Regions from separate parts of the Rhizobium sp. CB3090 genome, predicted to be linked through region 2. Evidence: riboswitches for the same ligand, from Rfam matches in the RefSeq annotation. Region 2 holds a riboswitch; the other holds the start of a gene.
What was found. A riboswitch is a leader RNA that binds a small molecule or an ion and turns the genes downstream of it on or off. The one in region 2 is predicted to bind cobalamin.

Region 1 (4,012 bases), on a different replicon from region 2:
CATCTATGCCATTCCGCCGATGATCAGACTTACTGACCTTGGCATTCGCCTTGTCGACAAGGACGTTCTCGAGGCCGCCGATGCTTTTGGATCGTCCAACTGGCAGAAGCTTTTCAAGGTGCAATTGCCGCTCGCCCTCCCCACCATCATGGCCGGTATCAACCAGACGATCATGATGGCTTTGGCGATGGTCGTCATTGCCTCGATGATCGGCGTTCAGGGACTCGGTCAGCCGGTTCTGAAGGCCATTGCCAACCAGTATTTCACGCTCGGTATTTTCAATGGCCTCGCGATCGTCGGCATTGCCATCATCTTCGACCGTGTGAGCCAGGCCTATGGCAAGAGAATCCAGAAACACCGGGAGACCGTCCATGGCTGATCATCATTTCGGCGGCATCAAGGTCCGCCATCTCTACAAGATCTTTGGACCCAATCCCAAAGCCCATATCGAGGCCGTTCAGAACGGCCTGACCAAAGCGGATCTCAATGAGAAGCATGGCCACGTTCTGGGGCTGAAGGACATCAACCTCGAAATTCCTTCGGGATGCATCCAGGTCATCATGGGGCTTTCCGGCTCGGGCAAGTCCACCTTGATCCGGCATATCAATCGCCTCATCGACCCAACGGCCGGTGAAATGCTGGTGGACGGCGTCGACATCGTGAAGATGAATGCGGATAAGCTTCGGCAATTCCGCAGGCATCAGACAGCAATGGTGTTCCAGAAGTTCGCGCTCCTTCCTCATCGCAATGTGCTCGACAACACCGTTTACGGCCTCGAAGTGCAGGGCATGGACCGGGCGAAGAGCGTTGTCATTGCCATGAATTGGCTGGAGCGCGTCGGCCTCAAGGGATTTGAGAAAAAATATCCCAACCAGCTTTCGGGCGGCATGCAGCAGCGCGTCGGCCTCGCCCGAGCGCTTGCCAACGACGCCCCCGTTCTTCTGATGGACGAGGCCTATTCGGCTCTCGATCCGCTGATCCGCATGGACATGCAGACGGTTCTTCTGGATCTGCAGAAGGAGATCAAGAAAACCATCGTCTTCATCACCCATGACCTCGACGAGGCGCTTCGTCTCGGCGATCAGATCGCGATCCTGCGCGACGGCGAAGTCATCCAGCAGGGTACCAGCCAGGATATCGTCCTGCGGCCGGCCGACGAATACGTCGCCAATTTCGTAAAAGAGGTCAACAGAGGGCGCGTCGTTCAGGTCGAGGCTATCATGATGCCACTACCATCGGCAGCCCCGACTGGCAGGCCAACGATCGCAGCAGGCACCACAGTTGAAGAAGCGGTGCGCTTGTTATGCTCTTCCCCTGACGGAGAGGTTCATGTCGTCGCACCAACGGGTCAACCGCTTGGAGTCGTGAATTTTCGCCAGCTGGCGACGGCCATGGTCAATTCGCACTAACGACCAAGTCTGGGCGCAGGCGGATTGTAGTTTCGCCTGTAGCCACCTGGTTAGCCATATTGGCTTGAACCCTTAAATAAGGCGGATAGGTGAGCAAGCGCACCATCTGCGAAACGTCGTTGGCCGAGACGCGACCAAATTCCGACTGTTTGAATATCGGAAAAATAACCGGCCCTTTCCGAAGAGATCCAGCTTGCCAACCATTCTGAAAGTAGCATCAGCGTCTTTCGTGCAGCCGACGAGTTGCGCTTAAAAACCGCACCAAGCGGGCGCTCTTTTTAAATCTATGCGCCATATTCAATCTGCGACACAAATGTCGCGATGCACGCTTGGGCGCGTTAAGCGATGCGTTATGTTCAAGCCGTTCTCGGGTGCGGCATCGAACGGTGATGCGGATAATTGGAAAGCCGGCGACCTTCGCCGCCGCCCTCGTAACGGTAGCAGAGCGAATATCGACAAAGTTCCACTGGCTGTTTGCCTCGGAAGGCCTGTCGAAGTCCGAACGGACAGTTCTGAAGCCCGGAAGCCAGTTCGAGACGAAAAATGAAACGACTGATTGCGATGGGCGATCAGGCGGGGGTACCGCTTTGCGGTATCGATGCCGACGATGCCATCCAACAGTCCCTTTGGGGATCAAGAGAATGGATACTGCCAGCGACGTGCTCCGCAAGCTCAAGAACCGGCGCCAAGGTTACAGCCTCGAGCAGGCTTTTTACACCGATCCCGACTATTACAAGCTCGACTTGGAGACCATCTGGTATCGCGACTGGCTGTTCATCGGTCACGACTGCGAAATCCCCAAGGCCGGCAATTATTTCACGGCGCAGGTCGGCGACTATTCCGTCGTTGTCACCCGCGACCGGAATGGAACAATCCACGCGCTGCACAATTCCTGTCGCCATCGCGGCTCGCGCGTCTGTGCGCAAGACAGGGGCTCGTCGGCGAAACTTGTTTGTCCCTATCACCAGTGGACCTATGAGCTGGATGGCAGCCTGCTGTTCGCCCGCCATATGGCCGAGGATTTCGACAAGAGCCAACATGGCCTGAAGCCGATCCATTGCCAGACCGTCGGCGGATACATCTTCATCTGCCTTGCCGACCAGGCACCGGATTTCGCGCCCTTCCGAGATACCGTCGAGCCCTACCTTGCACGACATCGTCTCGGCGAAACGAAGGTCGCTTTCGAAAGCACGATCATCGAGAAAGGCAATTGGAAGCTCGTCTGGGAAAACAATCGCGAGTGCTATCACTGCGCCGCCAATCACCCGGAACTTTGCCGCACTTATCCGGAGGCGCCAAGTGCTACCGGCGTGCAGGGTGCCAAGGATGATCCGGTCATCGCCGAGCACTGGGCTAAGTGCGAGGCAGCGGGACTTCCGAGCGAATTCCGCATCTCGCCGACCGGCCAATTCCGTGCCGCACGCATGCCGCTCATCCAAAACGCCGAGAGCTATACCATGTCAGGTGCCCGTGCAGTGCAGCGTCCGCTCGCCAACGACATGCTGGAAAGCGGTATCGGCACGCTCCTGCTCTTCCACTATCCTACCACCTGGAACCACGTGCTCGCAGACCACGCGGTCACCTTCCGCGTTTTGCCGCTCGGGCCGGAACGGACGCAGGTCACGACCAAATGGCTCGTCAACAAGGATGCGGTCGAAGGCGTCGACTACCGCCTTGATGAGCTTACGCATGTCTGGACCGAGACGAACGATCAGGACCGTCGGATTGTTGAAGAAAATGCCTTCGGCATCCGCTCGCCCGCTTACGAACCCGGCCCCTACTCGCCGGAAGACGAAAATGGCGTCATGCAGTTCGTTGAATGGTATTCCAACTTCATGATCGATCGACTCGACGGCGTGAAGAAGCCTCTGTTGCAGGTGGCATGATATGACGACCGTCAGCACATTTCGCCACTTCGACGAACTGCAGCCGTGGAATGACCGCCACGACCTGTTGGAGTGCATCGCCGCCACGGAGGAGACGGCGGACGTAATGACCTTCACGTTCCGCTCCGACCGAGACAATTGGTTCCGATATTTGCCGGGCCAATTTGTGACCCTGGAGTTACCCGTTTCCGAGAACGAGCCGGTATTCCGCACCTATACGCTGTCGTCGACGCCCTCACGACCCTTTTCCGTCTCCGTGACGGTGAAGGCCCAGGCGACGAGCATCGGTACGCGCTGGATGTTCGACAATCTGAGGCCAGGTATGAAGCTGAAGGCCTTCGGGCCGCTCGGCGACTTCTCATTCGTGCGCCATCCCGGCGAAAAATATCTCTTCATCTCCGGCGGCTCCGGCATCACACCGATGATGTCGATGATCCGCTGGATGGCAGACTGCACGCCGCAGGCGGACGTTGCCTTCATCTCCTGCGCCCGCACACCGGACGACCTGCTCTTCAAGACGGAACTTGAATGTCTCGCGGCGCAGATGCCGAAGCTTTCGCTCGGCTTCATCGTCAAGAACCACAATCCGCGTGACGGCTGGCATGGGCTGCGTGGCCGCATCGATGCGGCTCGTCTTTCATTGCTCACCCCCGACTTCCGCGAGCGCACGGTGTTTTGTTGCGGTCCCGAGCCCTTCATGCGCGGCGTGCGCGACAT
Region 2 (4,012 bases):
CACGGCAGAGGCCAATGATTTCAGGACGAAAAGCCCGGTCAGTGCGCCAAGGGTCACATTCGTCGACAGGTTGAGATGCAGTGCGCCGTGGCCGGCGGACAGAATCTGCGGCGAGATCAGCGCCAACAGGCCGACAACGACGCCGCCGAGCGCGGGGCGGAATGGAGGCGCGATGGAGCTCTTGCGTGCAAATTCTTCAACCCATGCGACGCCTTGCATGATCAGGATGCCTATACCGGCACAGAAGGCACCGAGCAGGATGGCCGGAAGATAGTCGGCAGGGACGATCGCGCCGAAATGATCGATGTCGATGGCGAAGTCGTCGCCGGCGAGCAGTCTTGCGATCATCGTCGATATCAGCGCTGAGACGACGACAGGTGTCAGCGTGAGGATGGAATAGCTGCCGATGATAAGCTCGAAGGCGTAGAAGGCACCGGTCAGCGGCGCGTTGAATGCGGCGGCGATGGCCCCGGCAGCGCCGCAGCCGACGAGCATGCGCAGGTCCGCACGGCGCATCTGCATCTTGTAACCGAATTTCGACGCGATGCCGGCGGCAAGCTGCGTGTAGCCCGCCTCAAGCCCGACCGAAGCGCCGAATCCGTTCGAGATGAGGTTCTGCACCGCGACGAGGATACTGTCGGTGAGCGACATGCGGCCGCCGTGCAGCGCATTGGCTTCGATCGGGTCGACCATCGGCTTCTTGCGCGTGCGTGACAATACATAGAGCAGGATGCCAAGGATGATGCCGCCGGCTATGGGCGCGATCAGCAGCACCGACTTATCGGGTATCGCCACCGCCGCAGAACTGAGGCGCTCATAGTCGGTTATGCCATAGATAACGCTGTGAAGTTTGCGTGAGATGAAGCTCATCGCCGTCACGGCGCAACCGGAGGCTATTCCCGCCAGCGCGCCGGCGAAAACAAGTCCCAGTTCGCCACGACGCAGCAATGCCCTGAAGCGACCGAGATCGAATAGAGCCGAGATGACGCCGAGGCGGCGCGGTTGGAATTTCTGCAACATCGGGAACAGACGACAGTTTTGCGCTCAAAGCTATATGCTTGGCTTCTATAAACTCCTAACATCAAAGAAATACGGCAAAAAAAGCAGCGCAGGCTGCGATTTTTATGCGATATTTCGCCATTGGGACAGCCAATGTCGTACCGATCCGCCTTGATTGACTTGCCGAGGCCGAAAGCCTAATCATTGCGGCATAACGAATGGTTCCTGAGCGGCGATCTGCCGCATGGGATGAAAAGGGAATGTGAAGGGGCGGACCCAATTCGGGCGCTCTCATCACAGCCGACCCCGCGACTGTAGAGCGGTCAGGGTCTTTCATTCGGTTCCGGGCGTATTTCGCTGACGGTCCGCATGGTGCGGGCGGGCGAGAGCAGCTTAGAGCCGGAAAAGCCACTGGCGTGGCGTCATGATCAACCAGGGCTGGACGCCTCTAAATCTACGAATCGTCCGTCTTTTCATGATGTATGCCGGGAAGGCGAGAAAGATCCGCTGGTGCAGGATCGAGGGCGACCGGTTTCGGTCCGCCCCCGCTTATTGCGCCTCATCCGCGAGCCAGGAGACCTGCCATACGTGCCGGGCGCAAGGCCCACCCCAGAGACGGAAGTCTCGGCTGCCAGCACGGAGGTTGTCATGGCGCGAAATAAGTTCTTGGCGTGCAGGCGCCTGTTTTCGGAACGGGGATAGTTCATGACATCCCCATCGTCCCACGCCGTTTTCGTTCTCGGCGGCGCACGCTCCGGCAAATCCCGATTCGCCGAATCGCTGGTCTCGGACACTAGCCTTGCTCGCCATTATGTCGCGACGGGCCAGGCTTGGGACGATGAAATGCGTGATCGCATCGCACAGCATCGCGCTGATCGGGGCGATCTCCTCTGGACGACGCATGAGGAGCCGCTCGATCTGACGGCCCGGCTGGCGGCGATCGACGGCGAAGACCGCGCTGTTCTCGTTGATTGCCTGACGCTCTGGGTCACCAATCTGATGATGGCCGAGCGCAACATTCCGGCGGAATTTTCCGCTCTCACCGAATTTCTACCGGGCGCCAGGTCGCGCCTTTTCCTCGTTTCTAATGAGGTCGGGCTTGGCATCGTGCCCGAGAACCGTATGGCGCGCGAGTTTCGCGATCATGCTGGCCGATTGCACCAGATGATCGCGGCGACGAGCGCCGAAGTCTATTTTATCGCGGCGGGATTGCCGCTGAAAATGAAGGGTTGATCCGAATGAACCAGGAAAAAATTCCCGCCACCGTCATCACCGGCTTCCTTGGCGCCGGCAAGACGACGATGATCCGCAACCTCTTGCAGAACGCCGGCGGTAAGAAGATCGCTTTGATCATCAACGAGTTCGGCGATCTGGGCGTCGACGGCGACGTGCTGAAGGGTTGCGGCGCGGAGAACTGCACCGAGGACGACATTATCGAGCTGACCAATGGCTGCATCTGCTGCACCGTCGCGGACGATTTCATTCCCACCATGACCAAGCTTTTGGAGCGTGAAGCGCGTCCCGACCATATCGTTATCGAGACCTCGGGTCTTGCTCTGCCGCAGCCGCTGGTCGCTGCCTTCAACTGGCCGGATATCCGCACCCAGGTCACCGTCGACGGCGTCATCACCGTGGTTGACAGCGCCGCTGTCGCCGCCGGTCGTTTTGCCGATGACCATGATGCCGTCGAAGCCCGCCGTGTCGAGGACGAAACGCTCGATCACGAAAGCCCGATCGAGGAGCTGTTCGAGGATCAATTGACCTGCGCCGATCTCATCGTTCTCAACAAGACCGACCTGATCGACGTCGCAGGCCTTGGCCGCGTCCGTACCGAAGTCGCCTCCCGCACCGCCCGCAAGCCGACGATCATCGAAGCGAAAAACGGTGAGGTCCCGACCGCCATCCTCCTTGGCCTCGGCATCGGCACCGAAGGCGATATCGCTAACCGCAAATCGCATCATGAGCTGGAGCACGAGGACGGCGCCCCGCATGATCACGACGAATTCGACAGCTTCGTCGTCGATCTCGGCCCGATCGCTGATCCCGCTCTGTTTATCGAGAAGCTGAAGGGCGTGATTGCGGAACATGATGTCCTGCGTCTCAAGGGTTTCGTCGATGTGCCAGGCAAGCCGATGCGCCTGCAGATCCAGGCCGTCGGCAGCCGCATCGACCATTATTTCGACCGCGCGTGGACGCCAGGCGAAGAGCGTCAGACCCGGCTTGTGGTGATTGGGCTGCATGAGATGGATGAAGGGGTTGTGCGCAAGGCGATAGAAACGTTGGCCTAAGGCGAAGCCATGCATCTCCTCCTAGCTCAAAAAGGTACCATCAGCGACGGCGAGGAGGCGATCGATCTCGGTCAGTCGCCGGGCGATATCCTGTTTCTGTCGGCGGCCGATACCGAACTTGCGGCGATAGCCGCTGCCTATGGGCAGGGGGAAGCCGCCCATTCCCTGCGGCTCGCAAGCCTGATGAGCCTCAAGCATCCCATGTCCGTCGACACCTATGTCGAACGGACGGCGCGGCATGCGAAGCTGATCATCGTGCGGGCGCTTGGCGGTGCCAGCTATTTTCACTATGCGCTCGAAGCGCTGCATGCCTGTGCGGTCCGCAGCGGCGCGCTCATCGCGGTGCTGCCGGGGGATTCGAAGCCCGATCCGGGGCTGACGCCGTTTTCCAACGTTGCGCTCGAGGATCTGAATGCGCTGTGGTCCTATCTGATCGAAGGCGGCGACGCCAATTCCCGTGATTTTCTCGGCTACGCCGGCGCCATGCTGTCCGGCGCCGAAAAGCCGGCGCCGGCTGCTCCGCTAATGAAGGCGGGAATCTGGTGGCCGGGCAGGGGTGTGATTGGGGTCGAAGAGTGGAAGACGCTTTCCGCGCACTGTGGAGGCACCCCCTCATCCGCCCCTGAGCTTGTCGAAGGGCGGGCACCTTCTCCCCGAGGGGAGAAGGGGAAAATCGAGGACGCGGCATCCAAACCCTCGCCCCAGCAGGGAGAGGGTGGCGCGAC

Region 1: another riboswitch for cobalamin. It lies ahead of QA646_RS20170 (aromatic ring-hydroxylating dioxygenase subunit alpha); the one in region 2 lies ahead of cobU (bifunctional adenosylcobinamide kinase/adenosylcobinamide-phosphate guanylyltransferase).

The regions. Positions count from the first base shown of each region.
Region 1 covers NZ_CP121663.1:302,775-306,786, reverse strand. Annotated here, with positions in the region: gene QA646_RS20180 (proline/glycine betaine ABC transporter permease) at 1-379, shown strand, start outside; gene QA646_RS20175 (glycine betaine/L-proline ABC transporter ATP-binding protein) at 372-1,409, shown strand; cobalamin riboswitch at 1,762-1,959, shown strand; gene QA646_RS20170 (aromatic ring-hydroxylating dioxygenase subunit alpha) at 2,051-3,295, shown strand; gene QA646_RS20165 (hybrid-cluster NAD(P)-dependent oxidoreductase) at 3,297-4,012, shown strand, end outside.
Region 2 covers NZ_CP121662.1:1,738,609-1,742,620, reverse strand. Annotated here, with positions in the region: gene QA646_RS08460 (chloride channel protein) at 1-1,020, opposite strand, end outside; cobalamin riboswitch at 1,202-1,601, shown strand; gene cobU (bifunctional adenosylcobinamide kinase/adenosylcobinamide-phosphate guanylyltransferase) at 1,705-2,232, shown strand; gene cobW (cobalamin biosynthesis protein CobW) at 2,238-3,287, shown strand; gene cobN (cobaltochelatase subunit CobN) at 3,297-4,012, shown strand, end outside.